Aliamphritea ceti: one gene and its partner. The protein of the gene in region 2 interacts with the protein of the main gene of each other region in a pairwise test. Links are inferred from orthologs where the notes say so. Each region holds a gene or a part of one and is shown on either strand. Other genes may lie near its edges. The genes, in order: rlmKL and typA.

The links.
Region 1: the proteins of typA (region 2) and rlmKL interact in binary tests that used the Escherichia coli proteins (3 or more experiments, as listed by UniProt). The link is inferred for Aliamphritea ceti from one-to-one orthologs.

What each region holds. Positions count from the first base shown.
Region 1 is NZ_AP025282.1:3,142,918-3,149,963, reverse strand. The notes cover bases 1-2,943. They hold rlmKL (bifunctional 23S rRNA (guanine(2069)-N(7))-methyltransferase RlmK/23S rRNA (guanine(2445)-N(2))-methyltransferase RlmL), read left to right. Parts: upstream 1-333; coding sequence 334-2,553; downstream 2,554-2,943. Other genes in these bases: gltA (citrate synthase), read right to left, coding at 2,660-2,943. Also shown: more of gltA, read right to left, coding at 2,944-3,940; sdhC (succinate dehydrogenase, cytochrome b556 subunit), read left to right, coding at 4,793-5,170; sdhD (succinate dehydrogenase, hydrophobic membrane anchor protein), read left to right, coding at 5,164-5,511; sdhA (succinate dehydrogenase flavoprotein subunit), read left to right, coding at 5,513-7,046. UniProt on the Escherichia coli protein: Specifically methylates the guanine in position 2445 (m2G2445) and the guanine in position 2069 (m7G2069) of 23S rRNA. Methylation occurs before assembly of 23S rRNA into 50S subunits.
Region 2 is NZ_AP025282.1:4,129,790-4,140,767, forward strand. What follows is about bases 1-2,950. They hold typA (translational GTPase TypA), read left to right. Parts: upstream 1-541; coding sequence 542-2,359; downstream 2,360-2,950. Other genes in these bases: pip (prolyl aminopeptidase), read left to right, coding at 2,509-2,950. In the rest of the region: more of pip, read left to right, coding at 2,951-3,459; Na+/H+ antiporter NhaC, read left to right, coding at 3,777-5,255; dtd (D-aminoacyl-tRNA deacylase), read left to right, coding at 5,504-5,941; OCU49_RS18980 (AEC family transporter), read left to right, coding at 5,974-6,867; bioA (adenosylmethionine--8-amino-7-oxononanoate transaminase), read left to right, coding at 6,982-8,292; OCU49_RS18990 (acyl-CoA thioesterase), read left to right, coding at 8,340-8,771; OCU49_RS18995 (hypothetical protein), read right to left, coding at 8,858-9,016; OCU49_RS19000 (FdhF/YdeP family oxidoreductase), read left to right, coding at 9,040-10,978. UniProt on the Escherichia coli protein: A 50S ribosomal subunit assembly protein with GTPase and nucleotide-independent chaperone activity, required for 50S subunit assembly at low temperatures, may also play a role in translation.

The DNA of each region.
Region 1 (7,046 bases), 980 kb from region 2 along the record:
TCGCACTTCCCCATTTATACTCAATTCAGCTTCACTGTGTAATTAAAAAAGCATATTAACGATAAGGTTTTAATAAATTTGTAATCTTCAGCGGTGAATAAAGCTGCTTTTTCAAATAGTTATTTCTAATAGATGTTTTTCAAATAAATGTTTGAAATATTTTCATCTGATTTGGCGCAATTTTTGAGTGCATTTGTGTTTTTCTACTTTGTATTTTGCAGAATTCTAGGCTAGTGGCTTTGCATTAAGTGGTGGTCTGAGTAGTGGGTCTGGGGGTGCTAATTGGCTGGTGTTATACCTGTAGGCGCGTTACCATGCGCTTCCTGACCTTCTGTGTCCCGCATCCATCTATTTGAATACCTGTCTGATATGAACTTTTTTGCTACCTGTCCCAAAGGCCTGGAGCCTGTTTTATTTACTGAGCTGGAATCGCTCGGCGTTTCTGATTGTCGTCAGACCTTAGCGGGTGTGAGTTTTGCCGGTGAACTGGTTGAAGCGTATCGGGTGTGTTTATGGTCGCGGGTTGCTAACCGGGTTTTGCTGGTATTGCATGATGCAGATGCTGTTGAGACCGCTGATGACCTCTATCAGGCGGTAAGTGCCGTGGGTTGGCTGGATCATCTTCGTGCCAGCGGTACTTTGACTGTAGATTTTTCTGGTCAGTCTCAGGCCATTAATCACAGTCGTTTTGGCGCACAAAAAGTTAAAGACGCAATCGTCGATCAGATTCGTGAGCAGACTGGGAATCGTCCATCTGTTGACCGTATACGTCCGGACTTACGGGTTAATGTGCGGTTGAATCGTGGCAAGTTGCGAGTGTGTCTGGATTTATCTGGCGACAGTCTGCATCGGCGTGGTTATCGCTTACAGGCGGGTAAGGCGCCGATGAAAGAGAACCTGGCGGCTGCTTTGTTGTATCGGTGTCAGTGGCAGGATTTTTATTCTCAGGGTCAGGGCCTGATTGATCCGATGTGTGGCTCCGGTACTTTATTGATAGAAGCAGCAATGATGGCTGCAGATATTGCGCCGGGCTTGCAGCGTCGTGAGTATGGATTTACCCGCTGGCCACAACATAAGGCTTCAGTATGGCGTGAACTGCTTGAAGAAGCCCAGACGCGTCGTGAAGCGGGTTTAGCGTCACTCGATATTAAGTTGGCAGGTTTTGATTCAGATGCCAAAGTTCTGGCCACCGCGCAGGAAAATGCCAGCCGTGCAGGTGTTGATCATGTGATGCATTTTGAGCGCCGTGAGTTGGCAAAGCTGTCGTGCCCGGCAAAAATGGAACAGGGATTATTACTGACGAACCCTCCGTATGGTGAGCGTTTAGGTGATGAGCCGACATTGTTCTTCCTGTACCAGCATTTGGGAGAGCGGCTTAAGGCTGATTTTGCGGGTTGGCGTGCTGCGGTATTTACCGGTAATCCAGAGCTTTGCAAGATGATGAAGCTGGCGGTAGATAAGCGTTACAAGCTTTATAACGGTGCGCTTGAAAGTCAGTTGCTGATGTTTGATATTCGTGAGCGAACCGCAGAAGAAATTGCTGAAGCTGAAGAAAAGCAGCAGTTGGTTCAGGAAAAATTGAATGCTGACGCCGAACCTGTTGTGTTGTCCGATGGCGCTGTTATGTTTGCTAACAGGGTAAAGAAGAATTTAAAACAGCTGGGTAAGTGGGCGCGTAAGCAAGATATTGCCTGTTACCGGATATATGATGCTGATTTGCCTGAATATGCTGTTGCGGTTGACCGTTACGGCGACTGGCTGCATGTGCAGGAATATGCTGCGCCGAAAAGTGTTGATACTGTGAAGGCGTTTGAGCGGGTACATGAGGTGATGCAGGTGTTACCTGGCTTGCTCGAAATGCCAGCAGAGAAAGTTGTACTTAAGCAACGTAAGCGTCAGCAGGGTACCAGTCAGTACGAAAAACAGAATGCGACGGATAACTTCTTTGAAGTTCAGGAAGGTGGTTGTCGGATTCTGGTGAATTTGCAAGATTATCTTGATACGGGCTTGTTCCTGGATCACCGTCCGGTGCGATTGCAGATACAGCAGCAGTCGGCAGGCAAAGATGTATTAAATCTGTTCAGTTATACAGCAACCGCTTCGTTGCATGCTGCGAAAGGTGGTGCGCGTTCAACGACCAGTGTCGATATGTCGGCGACATACCTTAACTGGGCGCGCAAGAACTTTGCGTTGAATGGCTTTGCAGAAACCCGTCATCACTTTTTACAGGAAGATTGTATTAAGTGGCTGAAGGCGCAGAAAGGTCAGCATTTTGATCTGATCTTCATGGATCCGCCAACATTTTCTAATTCTAAGCGTATGCATGATGTATTGGATGTGCAGCGTGATCATGTGATGCTGGTTGATCAGGCGATGCAGTTGTTGCGTCCTGGTGGCAAGCTGATTTTCTCTAATAACTATCGTCGCTTTAAGCTTGATGAGGCTTTGCAGCAACGTTATCAGGTCAAAGATATTACCCGCTCAACTATCGATCTTGATTTTAAGCGCAACGCAAAAATACACAGCTGTTTTGAGTTTGTTAAACCTGAGTAAGGTATAGCGGTTTGAAGCAGCGCTAATGCGAGTCTCCTGAGTAAAAGCTAGTTATAAAAAAAGGCCATCATCTGATGGCCTTTTTTGTGTAATCTAACCGGTAGGATTACTTTTTCTCGTAATCACGCTTGGTTGGACCAGTATACAGCTGGCGTGGGCGGCCGATTTTGTTCGGGCTGCTGTGGAATTCACTCCAGTGAGAGATCCAGCCAATTGTCCGTGACAGGGCGAAAATCACAGTGAACATGTTGGTTGGGATACCGATTGCTTTCAGGATGATGCCTGAATAGAAGTCTACGTTTGGATACAGTTTACGCTGGATGAAGTAGTCATCTTCCAGGGCGATTTGTTCCAGGCGCTTAGCAATCTTCAGCAGAGGATCGTTTTCGATACCCAGTTCAGCCAGTACTTCGTCACAGGTTTGCTTCATTACTTTGGCGCGTGGGTCAAAGTTACGGTAAACACGGTGACCAAAGCCCATCAGGCGGAATGAGTCTTCCGGGTCTTTAGCGCGCTTGATGAATTCGTCGATATTTGATTCATCGCCAATTTCCTGAAGCATAGTCAGTACTGCTTCGTTTGCGCCGCCGTGTGCAGGGCCCCATAGAGCCGCAATGCCAGATGCGATACATGCAAACGGGTTAGCGCCGGAAGAACCAGCCAGACGTACAGTAGATGTTGAAGCGTTCTGCTCGTGGTCTGCATGCAGCAGGAAGATGCGGTCCATGGCTTTAGCCAGTACAGGATTAGTTACATAGTCCTGGCATGGGTTACCGAACATCATCTGCAGGAAGTTGTCAGCGTAATCAAGCTCATTGCGTGGATACTGGAATGGCTGGCCAATGCTGTACTTGTAACACATAGCTGCAATGGTTGGCATCTTAGCGATCAGACGGAATGCACACACTTCGCGGTGGTGAGCGTCATCGATGTCCAGAGAGTCGTGGTAAAACGCGGACAGTGCGCCAACAACCGCGACCATGATAGCCATCGGGTGTGCGTCACGGCGGAAGCCGTTAAAGAAGTGCGTCATCTGTTCGTGAACCATTGTGTGGTTCTTAACAGTCTTAACGAATACTTCTTTTTGTTCCGGCGTTGGAAGTTCGCCATTTAAAAGTAAGAAACATACTTCCAGGTAATCGGAATTTTCTGCCAATTGTTCAATAGGGTAGCCGCCGTGCAGCAGTACGCCTTTAGTGCCATCAATATAAGTGATGCTAGACTCGCAGGCTGCCGTAGATACGAAGCCAGGGTCATAAGTGAACAGGCCTTTGCTAGTCAGAGCGCGTACGTCAACCACATCAGGACCTGTGGTGCCGGTATAAACCGGAAGTTCGATGACTTCCTCGAGACCATCGACCGTTAAGCGTGCTTTCTTGTCAGCCATTAGAGGCTCCTATCATTTCTGGTTATCTGAATGACTCAAGAGCCTTTGAGGGTACCTCGGGACCTGTGCTGCCTGTATATAAGGAGACGGTCGGGTTTCTCAGAGGCTCTTGTAATACTAGTCACGTTAGGGAAACCGCTCTTGGTCCAACGGCCAGATTGATAACAATCGATGGCGGTTGCCAAGCTTTTTTCAGGGTTTCGTCTGAGTCTCTGCTCGTAATAGGACCCAGACAATATAGAGACTTACACGAAATTGTCAATTTATATTCGGATTTCTGTGTTGCGGTGCAGCATGATGTGGTGGGTTGTGCTTTAGTCAAGTAAATTGCTTGTTTTTCATTGGGTTAATGGTTTTTTGTAAAGAGGTTTTTTAGAAGTTTATACCGCAGATAGCGACTTTTGTATGATTCACTGTCTGGTGGTATCGGTGATGTGGAATGTTGGTTTTTTTTAAAAAAATTCTTACTACTCATCCCGAGTGGTGAAGGTGGAATGTTGACACTATTATGCAGGCTGATCAAATTTCCCTGAGCCCACAAATGGCGCGGGTTTTAAGGTGGTGTATGCGACATTGTTTGTCGCATGGAGGAAAACTTATTGGGCGCTTTTGGTCCCTTTTTTGATGGTTTTTTGGCCTTGTAACTTGGCTGTAACAACCTAGACAAAGGGCTTAGAGGGCCGTTGCTTAATTGTAATATTAGTGCGAGCTGGTATACTCTCGCACCAGCTTATAGGCCCGTATTTAAAGGGTTGTAGGCGTTGGACCGAGGTACTTACTTTGTCTTTGAACACTACCCTTTTATAACTTAGCCCTGCGATCGGGCTAACCAATAAAGTGTGAACAAGAGCCGTGAACAAGAAAAGACCCGTAAACTTAGATCTACGAACTATCAAACAGCCTTTACCGGCGATTACATCCATTCTGCATCGTGCAACAGGTCTGGCACTATTCTTTGGTGCCTTTTTTATGCTGTATGCGTTAGGGATGTCTCTTGAGTCTGAGCAGGGTTTTAATGCTGCCGCGCAGATGCTGACAGAGAGCTTCTTTGCGAAGTTTATTGCCTGGGGATTGGTTTCAGCATTGCTGTATCACTTCTTTGCCGGTATCAAACATCTGATTATGGATTTTGGTCACTGTGAAGAGTTGGAGTCTGGACAGAAAGCCGCTAAAGCGACTTTGATTATTGCGGCTATCGCAATTCTGCTGGCAGGAGTATGGATATGGTAACTTCAATTACAAGTTTTGGTCGCAGCGGTTTATATGACTGGATGATCCAGCGTGTAACAGCTGTCGTACTGCTTGCTTATACGATCTTTATGATCGGCTATCTGTTAATGAATCCGGATCTGGATTACAACCAGTGGAGTGGCCTGTTTGAGGGCACAGCAATGCGTATCTTTACGCTGCTGACTATCCTGTCTCTGGCGGCACACGCCTGGATAGGTATGTGGTCAATCTCTACTGATTATATCAAGCCAACTGGCATCCGTTTTCTGTTCCAATCTGCGTGTGGTCTGCTGACCTTTATCTACGTCGTTTGGGGTGTTCAAATCCTGTGGGGAGCATAAGATGAGCAGCAAGTTACGTACCCTGACATTTGACGGGATTGTAATTGGTGGTGGCGGTGCTGGTATGCGTGCCGCGCTACAACTGGCCCAGTCGGGCCTGAATACTGCGTGTATCACAAAAGTATTCCCAACCCGTTCGCACACGGTATCTGCTCAGGGTGGTATTACCTGTGCGATTGCCAGTGATGATCCGAACGATGATTGGCGCTGGCACATGTACGATACCGTTAAAGGTTCCGATTATATCGGTGACCAGGACGCTATCGAATATATGTGTTCTGTTGGCCCGCAGGCGGTATTTGAGCTTGACCATATGGGTCTGCCATTCTCCCGTACTGAAGAAGGTCGTATTTATCAGCGTCCTTTTGGTGGTCAGTCTAAAAACTTTGGTGAAGGCGGGCAGGCAGCCCGTACCTGTGCGGCAGCTGACCGTACCGGTCACGCGTTACTGCATGCTTTGTACCAGGGCAATATTAAAGCCGGTACTACTTTTCTTAATGAATGGTTTGCAGTCGATCTGGTTAAGAATGCGGATGATGCGGTTGTTGGTGTTATCGCAATTTGTATCGAAACCGGTGAAACCGTGTATATCAAGGCTAAGGCGACTGTTCTTGCGACCGGTGGTGCTGGTCGGATTTTCCAGTCTACAACTAATGCCCTGATTAATACCGGTGACGGTATGGGTATGAGTCTGCGAGCAGGCGTGCCTGCGCAGGATATGGAAATGTGGCAGTTCCACCCAACCGGTATTGCCGGTGCGGGTGTGTTGGTGACAGAAGGTTGCCGCGGTGAGGGCGGCTATCTGGTGAATAAGGATGGCGAGCGTTTCATGGAGCGTTATGCGCCTAACGCTAAAGATCTGGCAGGCCGTGATGTTGTGGCCCGCTCGATGGTGCTGGAGATTCTGGCGGGACGTGGTTGTGGTGAAGATGCCGACCATGTATTCCTGAAGCTGGATCATCTTGGTGCTGATACTCTGAATGCTAAGTTGCCGGGTATCCTTGAGCTGTCACGTACATTTGCTCACGCTGATCCAATCAAAGAGCCAATTCCTGTTGTTCCTACCTGTCATTATATGATGGGTGGTGTAACAACTAACATCGGTGGTCAGGCTATCGGTGCTGATGCAGATGGCAATGATGTGGTCATTGATGGTTTGTTTGCTTGTGGTGAAGTTGCCTGTGTATCCGTACACGGTGCTAACCGTCTGGGCGGTAACTCATTACTTGATCTGGTGGTGTTTGGCCGCGCTGCGGGCATCCAGATTGAGAAGCAAATGCGTGAAGGTTACGAAGTTGCGTCTGCAAGTGATGCTGACCTGGAGCGTGCAATGGCGCGTCTGAATCGTTTGAATAACTCAACCGGTGGTGAGAGTGTTTCTGAAGTTCGTGCTGAGCTGCAAAAGACTATGCAATTGTACTTCGGTGTATTCCGTGAAGGCGAGAGTATGGAAAAAGGTCTGGAGCTGCTTAAAGAAGTGCGTGCGAAAATCTCAAATCTTCACCTTGAAGATAAGAGTTCCGCATTTAACACTG
Region 2 (10,978 bases):
TAAGGCTTACCGGCACCTTTGCCGCTACTACCGTTATGGGCAAGTCTAAAAGCAAGGCTTGTGCCAACTTTTAAATAACCTATTTATCATCACTAAAAAAACTTCTGAAAGGGCTCAAAATACAACCTAAGACACCCACAAAAGCATTACCAGTCCCAATAAGCACCTGACTTTGCGCAACTTTTTTACAGCCTTTACTCGGCACATCTATATAAAGTCAAATGCTATAAGACAGTGCGGCGAAGCAACATACTGGCACTTGCTACGACAACAGCTAAACTTTTTCGCACCAAAATAGAGCATAAAAACCAATATCGCCCCATAATAGGGCACCGAATAGACGCGGTATCCATATCAAATATTTTCGCCGCACAATATTACTGCAGTTTTACAGCCGGACCCTATATTTCTTACTGCTAAATCAGCGATTTAATATGGCATTTTGGTGATTTTTTCAAAACATGCATAAGAAACACACAGCTTTACCCACATTCATGTATAATGCGCGCCTAATTTATTTTGTCTGCACAGGTTCTCAGACGTGATTGAAAAACTAAGAAACATCGCAATCATTGCGCACGTTGACCATGGTAAAACCACCCTGGTCGACAAAATGCTCTCGCAGTCCGGCACTTTGGGTCGTCGTGATGAAGGCACTGAGCGTATCATGGACTCCAATGATCAGGAGAAAGAGCGTGGTATTACCATTCTGGCGAAGAACACCGCCATTGAATGGAATGATTACCACATCAACATCGTAGATACACCGGGCCACGCTGATTTTGGTGGTGAAGTTGAACGTGTACTTTCTATGGTTGATTGCGTATGTCTGCTGGTTGATGCGGTTGATGGTCCAATGCCACAAACCCGCTTCGTAACCCAGAAAGCTTTCGATCAGGGTCTGCGCCCTATCGTAGTTGTTAACAAGGTTGACCGTCCCGGCTCACGCCCTGATTGGGTAATCGATCAGGTATTTGATCTGTTCGACAGCCTGGGTGCCACCGATGAGCAACTGGACTTCCCTGTTATCTATGCATCTGCGCTGAACGGCATTGCCGGTACTGAGCCGGACGCTCTGTCTGAAGACATGACGCCACTGTTCGAAGCGATTGTAGAACATGTTGAGCCACCTAAAGTTGATACTGACGGTCCTTTCCAGATGCAGATTTCTGCACTGGACTACAACAGCTACGTAGGTGTTATCGGTGTAGGCCGTGTAACCCGCGGTACAGTTAAAGTTAACCAGCCAGTTAAAGTGATCGATACCGAAGGTAAGATCCGTGGCGGTAAAGTTCAGAAGATCATGGGTTACCTTGGTCTGGAACGGGTTGAAGTTGAAACTGCACGTGCTGGCGACATCATCTGTGTAACAGGCATCGAAGTACTGAACATCTCTGACACCTTGTGTGATCCTGCACAGGTTGAGGCACTGCCTGCACTATCTGTTGATGAACCTACTGTATCTATGACCTTCCAGGTGAACGATTCACCTTTCGCAGGTCAGGACGGTAAGTACGTTACAAGCCGTAACATCAAAGATCGTCTGGAACGCGAACTGATTCATAACGTAGCTTTACGTGTTGAGCCAGGCGACTCTCCTGAGAAATTCAAAGTCTCTGGCCGTGGTGAATTACACCTGTCAGTACTGATCGAATCTATGCGTCGTGAAGGTTACGAGCTGGGTGTTTCCCGTCCGGAAGTTATCCAGAAAGAAATCGATGGCCAGGTTCAGGAGCCTTTCGAAGTTGTTATGATCGATGTTGAAGATCAGCATCAGGGCAGCATCATCGAAGAGCTAGGCAAACGTAAAGCTGACATGACTAATATGGAAGTTGACGGTAAGGGTCGTGTACGTCTGACCTTTATGATGCCTTCCCGTGGCCTGATCGGTTTCCGCTCAATGTTCATGACAATGACATCCGGTAGCGGCATCATGACTTCTGTCTTCGACCACTACGGTCCGGTAAAAGACGGTGAAGTTGTTAGCCGTAACAACGGTGTTCTGGTTTCCATGGTATCCGGTAAAGTTCTGGCTTACTCATTGTGGAACCTGCAGAGCCGTGGTCGCTTATGTGTTGTGCCTAACATCGACGTTTACGAAGGTATGTTGCTGGGTATTCACAGCCGTAACAACGACCTGGCCGTTAACCCGATTAAAGGTAAGCAGCTGACCAACGTACGTGCTTCCGGTACTGATGAAAACATCCAGCTTACACCACCTATCCACTTCACACTGGAACAGGCACTGGACTTCATCGAAGACGACGAGCTGGTTGAAGTAACACCTAACTTCATCCGTCTGCGTAAGAAAATGCTGACTGAAAACGAGCGTAAGCGGGCATCCCGCGGCGCGAAGTAATTCAGCCACACCTCTGTAAGCCGGTTTTTAGCCTCTAAAAACCGCTTCCGGCCCGGACAGCACTCGCTGTCCGGGCTATACTCCTCCTTGCATTTATTCAATTTCTTTTAAGCCGCATCAGCACTTAAATCGATAAGCAAGGTAGCCCAATGCATACACTTTATCCGGACATAAATCCCTATAAATTACACACGCTGGACGTCGATACACAACACAGCTTGTACGTCGAAGAAAGCGGTAATCCGCAGGGTATACCGGTATTGTTTGTACATGGTGGCCCCGGCGGCGGAACCAGCCCCCAGCACAGATGCTTTTTCGACCCTGAACGTTACCGCATTGTGTTATTTGACCAGCGTGGTTGTGGCCGCTCGACCCCACATGCGGAACTGAATAACAACACCACAGATCATCTCATCGAAGATATCGAGCAGATTCGCGAACACTTAAATATTGATCAGTTTTTACTATTCGGCGGCTCGTGGGGCGCCACACTTAGCCTGCTTTACGCGCAGCGTTATCCTGAGCGAGTTTGCGGACTGATCCTGCGTGGCGTATTTCTTTGCCGCCGGGAAGACATTCAATGGCTATATCAACAGGGAGCCAGCGCAGTATTCCCTGATTACTGGCAAGAATACATACGCGAGATACCTGAATCGGAGCACGCTGACCTGCTAACCGCCTATTACCAGCGGCTTACGTCAGATAATGAAATTGCCCGCATGTCTGCAGCCAAAGCGTTGTCCGTATGGGAAGGTCGCTGCTCAACACTCGACCCTAAACCGAACGTTATTGATCACTATTCTGATCCTTACATAGCTTTAGCTATGGCAAGGCTTGAAGCACATTACTTCGTTAACGAAGGCTTTATCAGCAGCAACCAGATCATTGAACAGGCTGAGCGTATCACTGAGATTCCAACAGTCATCGTGCATGGCCGCTACGACATGGTCTGTCCACTGCAACAAGCTTATGCACTTTATCAGGCACTACCGCAGGCAGAACTTCATATTGTACGGGATGCCGGACACAGCCTGATGGAACCGGGTAACATTGATAATCTTATTAAAGCCACTAAAGCATTTTCCCTGTCACTGGCCTGACGTATAACCCATAACATGTCAGTACATCTTTGCTTGTCGCAGTTATGATCTGCCAGCTCACACCTGACCGATCATATCTGCCAGCATTGAACACTTACTTCGCGACCTTATCTTTAAAGCTACATAGAGAAAGTACTCCCTCACCATTCCCTTCACATTTGTAAATGACAAAAAAAATCCTGTTTACAATGTTTTACAGGGCATTCACCACTGCTCCAAAGAAAGACTTTAGTATTTATCTGTGGCCGACCGTCAAGTTTAAAACTGCACAGTTCCTGACGATCCGCCACAGATTGAAATATAAGCTGGAGCATAATATGAATAATAAAATTGCTAAGCCTGGCCTCATTATGGCACTACTGCCAATAGTGTTGACCCTGGCTATTTTAGGCATTCAACTTTTCTACTTTGGGGACTTCACCCCTCACATCCCCTTAGCTATTGGCCTGGCAATTACAGCCCTTATTGGCTGGTGCCGTGGTTACCGTTGGGATGATATCGAAGACGGCGCACTGCACGTTGTTCGCGTTGGCCTACCATCTATTGCCATTCTGATGACTGTTGGCATGATCGTTGGTATTTGGATTGCCAGCGGCACAGTCCCCCTATTGATTTACTACGGCCTGAAAATACTCAGCCCTGAAATATTCCTTGCTGCCAGCATGCTACTTTGCGCTGTGGTTTCGGTTTCTCTGGGTACTTCATGGGGAACAACAGGTACTGTCGGCCTGGCGCTGATGGGTATAGGTGCTGGTTTTGATATACCAATGTACTGGACGGCTGGCGCTGTTGTTTCCGGTGCATTTTTTGGCGACAAGATCTCACCATTATCAGATACAACCAATCTGGCACCGGCGGTTACCGGGGTAAACCTGTTCGATCATATTCGTAACATGATGCCGACAACCGTTCCGGCTATGCTGATTGCGTTTGCCATCTATGCAACTGTTGGCTACACCCTGATCGGCTCTCAGCAGGTCGACTTCTCTAAAATTCAGAGCATCACTGGCGGCATTGAAGATAACTTCAACCTGTCGCTGCTACTGTTACTACCGCCACTGGTAGTTATTGGTTTGGCACTGAAAAAAATGCCAGCATTACCCTCATTATTTGCAGGTGTGTTACTGGGCGCAGCTCTGGCGGTAACCGTTCAGGGCATATCCCTGCAAGATATCTTCAACTTCATGCATTCAGGCTACAAAATCGATACTGGTATAGCTGAAATTGACGGCCTGCTTAACCGTGGCGGCATTACATCCATGACCTGGGTAATCACACTGGTACTGATTGCACTCAGCTTCGGCGGTGCACTGGAACGCACCCGCTGCCTGGAAACACTGATAGACGCTGTGGTAAGCCGTACTCAGAGCTTCTTCGGTCTGCAAGCCTCTGCGACGGGTTCTGCTGTTGCTACCAACCTTGTTGCGGGTGATCCATACCTGTCGATTGCTTTACCTGGTCGCATGTTTGCGCCAGCATACACTAAAGCAGGTTATTCAAAACTGAACCTTTCACGCGCAGTAGAAGAAGGTGGCACCCTGATATCACCGTTAGTCCCCTGGAATGCAGGTGGTGCATTTGTCATTACCGCTTTAGGTCTGGGTATTGGTGACGGCAACTTTGAGAATCTGTTGTACATCCCACTGGCGTTTGCTTGCTGGCTGTCGCCTCTGTTCGGATTGTTTTATGCAGCAACAGGACGTTTCTCGCCAAAAGCATCAGAACAGGAAATTGCTCAGGCTAATGCAGAAGAACATGATGCACTAAGCCTCCAAGAAGCTAAAACGGCAAGCTAAGTCAGCAACATCCTAACCGTCTTACTTATACACAGCTTTGTATAAGTTATTAGCCAACGCCGTCTTTCTGACGGCGTTTCTTTATATCGCCTAAAACTGAAACTAAGACAGACAACAACTCCATAATATTTTCCTTCCGGCCTGACCAATTGCTGGCCAGACTATCTCAAAGTGAATACCATGCGCCCTTGCTTCTATATCTCTGTCTATTTGTAACAACTTTTGTTTCATCACGTTTAAGGCGCATCATGAAAGCACTGATCCAACGGGTTAAATCTGCAGCAGTAGATATTCACGGCGAACGTCGTAGTGAAATTGGTACAGGTATTCTGGTGTTACTCGGCGTGGAAAGAACCGATACGACTGCTGATGCCGATAAGCTACTGAAGAAAGTACTGGGCTACCGGATATTCTCCGACAGCGACGGCAAGATGAACCTTAATGTACAACAGGCTGAAGGTGGCCTGCTGGTTGTTTCTCAGTTCACGCTAGTCGCCGATACCCGTAAAGGCATGCGACCCGGCTTTTCTTCCGGAGCATCACCGCAACTGGGTGAAGAACTTTACGATTACTTCGTTAAGCAAACCCGTGAACTTCATCATCAGGTAGGCACGGGACAGTTTGGTGCCGACATGCAGGTCAGCCTGGTAAATGATGGCCCGGTTACTTTCATGCTGGAAAGCTAAATGCACTATGGCCGATATGGATAACAGCCCTCATGACTGACTCATACGCACTGGCAGAGCGGATTTTTCTCACAGTATTCCCATTGTTTACTATTGTGCTGTCCGGCTACCTTTACGGCCGTCTGAAAAATCCTGATATGCGGCTGGCTAATCAGCTGAACATGGACATCTTCGTTCCTGCCTTGCTGTTCTTTGTACTCTCCGCAAAATCCTTCGACTTGCCCGCCTTTAAAACCCTGGCATTAGGCGCAGCCATCATCATTATCGGTTCCGGATTATTACTATGGCCTCTGTGCCGGATATTTAAGATCGCACCGAAAACCTTCCTGCCACCAATGATGTTCAGTAACAGCGGTAACCTTGGACTACCGCTGATTTTATTGGCCTTTGGAGAACACGCGCTGCCCGCAGCGGTGGTGTTATTCATTGTCGAAATGACATTGCATTTCACCCTTGGCATTTACATGATGGACCCACGCACCAATCCATTAAAACTGCTGCGTATGCCCATCATCATAGCTACTATTGCAGGGCTGAGCTGGAGCAGTCTGGAACTGACTATGCCTGCAGGCATAGCAACCGCACTAGACATGCTCGGACAGATTTCAATCCCACTATTACTGTTCACTTTAGGCGTACGCCTCATCGACGTTGACTTCAGCGCCTGGCGAATAGGCGTACTGGGTGCCGTACTTTGCCCCGCTGTCGGCATTTTTATTGCCCTGCTGCTACAGCCACTGCTACAACTTGAAAGTGAGCAATATGCCTACCTGCTGCTTTTCGGCGCATTACCCCCTGCGGTACTTAATTACATTGTTGCTGAACAGTTTAATCAGGAGCCCCGCCAAGTTGCTTCAATAGTACTGATCGGCAATATTGGCGCGCTACTTTTCATTCCTGCTACCTTATATTTCGTACTGCGCTAATCACTAAACTGCAGTTGTTATGCGGTTTGCTTTCTCTGTCAAAGCCCGCTGTAATAGCGCCAGTTTATTTTTTGGCGCTGTATATATATGCGCCCGCATAACCGGGTAACTCTCATGACATCTATTACCACAACAGACCTCAGTTTCGACCAGCAACACATCTGGCACCCATACTCTTCTATGATCAATCCGCCTTCTATGTATCCGGTGGTATCTGCAGAAGGCGTACGCATCAAACTGGAAGACGGTCGTGAACTGATTGATGGCATGGCCTCCTGGTGGTCAGTTATTCACGGCTACAACCATCCGGAACTGAATCAGGCAGCTCATGAGCAAATCGATAAAATGTCTCATGTTATGTTTGGCGGTATTACCCATCAGCCAGCGATTGAGCTGGCAAAACAGCTGGTAGAAATGACACCGGCTAATCTGGACAAGGTTTTCCTTGCTGATTCAGGTTCTGTCGCCGTTGAAGTCGCCATTAAAATGGCGATTCAGTACTGGCACGCACGCCGCGCAAATGAAGGCAAAACCAATACCAAGCACAAATTACTGACTATTCGTAATGGCTATCACGGCGATACTTTTGGTGCGATGTCGGTGTGTGACCCGATTAACGGTATGCACGAAATTTTTACTGAAGTACTGCCCAAGCACTTCTTTGCCCCGGCACCACAGACAGGCTTTGATCAGCAATGGGATGAAGCTGACTGCTCTGAACTTAAACGCCTTTTTGCTGAGCATCATCAGGAAATCGCGGCACTAATACTAGAACCCATAGTGCAAGGCGCTGGCGGCATGCGCTTCTATTCACCGGAGTATCTGAAAACTGCCAGACAACTGTGTGATGAATACGACGTACTGCTGATTGCCGACGAAATCGCCACAGGCTTTGCCCGTAGTGGCGCCCTCTTTGCCTGCGATCATGCCGGTATATCACCGGATATTATGTGTCTGGGTAAAGCGATTACCGGAGGTTACATGACTCTGGCTGCGACGCTGACATCCAGCCATATTGGGGAAACTATTTCTTCAGGTGGCGCGGGTTGCTTTATGCACGGCCCAACCTTTATGGGCAACCCTCTGGCATGTGCCGTGGCCAACACCAGCCTGAAATTACTCCGTGAATCCGACTGGAAAGCGAATACCCAGCGTATACAGCAGCAGCTTGAAGCAGGTCTTTCACCATGCCGCGAACTTAATTCAGTTGCACAAGTGCGCTGCCTCGGCGCTATAGGCGTTGTTGAAATGAAACAGCCGGTGGATGCCCGTCGTATTCAGCAGGCATTTGTAGACGCTGGCGTTTGGGTAAGACCATTTGGTAAGCTGGTATATGTGATGCCACCCTATATTATGAGCAATGAGGACCTGGCAATTCTCACCGGTGCTATGCATCAGGTGCTGGTGAAGATGGAAAACAGTTAATTTAAAATCATAACGCCAGGGAACACTATTCTGCACGGAGTTAGCTTATGGCCCGTATAAAAATAGACATGCCCGATAACTACAGCTTCAGCACTGATATGCCAGTACGTATCAGTGACATAAACTACGGCGGACATTTAGGTAATGACGCCGTTTTATCTATGATTCACGAAGCCAGAGTGCGTTACCTAGCCAGCTTTAACTACACCGAAATGGATGTCGAAGGTTTAGGCATCATCATGACTGACTCAGCCATTGTGTATAAAGCCGAAAGCTTTCATGGCGAGCAAATACAAATCGATATTGCAGTCGGAGATTTTAACAAATACGGCTGTGATATTTTTTATCTGTTAACCAACAAACAAACCGCTGTTGAGATTGCTCATGCTAAAACAGGGATTGTTTTCTTCGACTATGAAACCCGCAAAGTAACGGCCACACCGCAATCCTTCCAGGATAACATCCGCAAAGATACTTAATGAATTCATTCGGCCGGAGCTACCGCTGCCGGCCTCTCTTTTTTACTCCCGCATAACAACTGCTTATTTCTATCCACAGGAATATTTCAGGCATTTTTAAACAGCGCTTTTAAAACTGCACCTTTACCGACAAAAATTTTTTTTACTGCGACATAAGCTTTATTAATAATAATTATCATTTGCAAATCACTGTCAGTTTCTGTAAAAGTAGCGCCATTTCTATGCTCAGCCGTTTCATGCGGCAATAATAATTCCTAAAGGAACCATAATGGCCAAAAAGAAGATCGCCACCTATAAAGGCTCAGCCGGTGGCTGGGGGGCGCTCGCCAGTACATCCAGGCATTTGCTGAAAAGCGAAAACCCGGTTAAAAATATCCGCAGCCTGATGCGTACTAACCAACACAAAGGTTTTGATTGCCCGGGTTGCGCCTGGGGTGATCAGAAATCTGGCCACAAAGTAAGCTTCTGTGAAAACGGCGCCAAAGCTGTTAACTGGGAAGCCACTGCTAAAAAAGTCGGGGCTGACTTTTTTGCAAAAAACACCGTGAGCTATCTGGATACTCAGACTGACTATTTTCTGGAATACCAGGGTCGCCTGACCGAACCACTTCGCTATAACAGTGAAACGGATCACTATGAGCCAATTAACTGGGACTCAGCCTTTCAGCTGATCGCACGCCACCTGAATGCTCTGGAATCTCCTGATCATGCCGAGTTTTATACCTCGGGCCGCGCCAGTAACGAAGCTGCATTCCTGTATCAGCTATTTGTCCGTAGCTACGGTACCAATAACTTCCCTGACTGCTCCAATATGTGCCACGAGGCCAGTGGTGTTGCACTCAAGGAAACCATTGGCGTAGGTAAAGGCACAGTCACAATGGATGACTTTGCTCAGGCTGATGCAATCTTCGTATTCGGTCAGAACCCTGGCACCAACCACCCGCGTATGCTGGATACTCTGCGACAGGCTTCCAAGCGTGGCGCAACTATTGTCAGCTTCAATAACCTGCGCGAACGCGGTCTGGAACGTTTTACCAATCCGCAAAAACCTATGGAAATGCTGACCAACGGTTACACCGAAATCAGTAAGCATTACTACACGCCAAAACTTGGCGGTGATATGGCTCTGGTACGCGGTATTATCAAAGCATTGCTGGAACTGGATCAGGAACGTCTGTCGATGGGCAAAAATAGCCTCCTCGATCACAACTTCCTGGCTCAGCATGCTGAAGGTGTCGACACCTACCTTGAACTGGTTAAAGCCTCTGACTGGACGGTACTTGAAGAACAGTCCGGTATTAGCCGCGAAGACATGTTCAAAGTTGCCGGTATCTACGCCCGTTCCGAACGGGTTATTTGCAGTTGGGCAATGGGTCTGACCCAGCACAAACACTCAGTAGCAATTCTGCAGGAGATCGTCAACTTGCTGCTGTTACGCGGCAATATTGGCAAACCCGGTGCAGGCGCCTGTCCGGTGCGTGGCCACAGTAATGTTCAGGGCGACCGCACCGTCGGCATCGATGAAAAAGCACCTAAGCCTCTGATCGATAAAATGGAAGCGGTATTCAAAACACCGATGCCACGGGAACGGGGCCACAATGCGATTCAGGCCGTGCAAGCTATGCTGAAAGGCGAAAGTAAGGTATTTATCGGCATGGGCGGTAACTTTGCGGCGGCCATGTCTGATACCGACGCTACCCGCCAGGCATTGCGTAACTGTAGCCTGACAGTCAACGTCAGTACTAAACTGAACCGCTGCCACCTGACACCTGGTCAGGACTCACTGATCCTGCCTTGTCTGGGCCGTACCGAGGTTGATGAAACCGTTACTGGAGAGCAACGTATCACCGTTGAAGATTCAATGTGTATGGTGCACAGCTCCGGTGGTGTATTACCGCCAGCCAGCGATCAGTTAAAATCTGAAGTTAATATTATCGCCAATATTGCCCAGAAGACACTGGGTAATCATCCGGTTGACTGGTTGCACCTGGCTGAAGATAACAACCGCATCCGTTCGCTGATCGAAGCCTGTGTTCCGGGTTTCCACGACTTCAATGAACGCCTGGAACAACCAGGTGGTTTCTATCTTGGAAATACTGCGGCACAACGCATCTGGATGACTGAGAATCGTCGTGCAAATGTAATGAGCAACCCATTACCGGAACAGCTCATTGCTGATCAGATTCAGCAGCAAACGGCACCGGAAG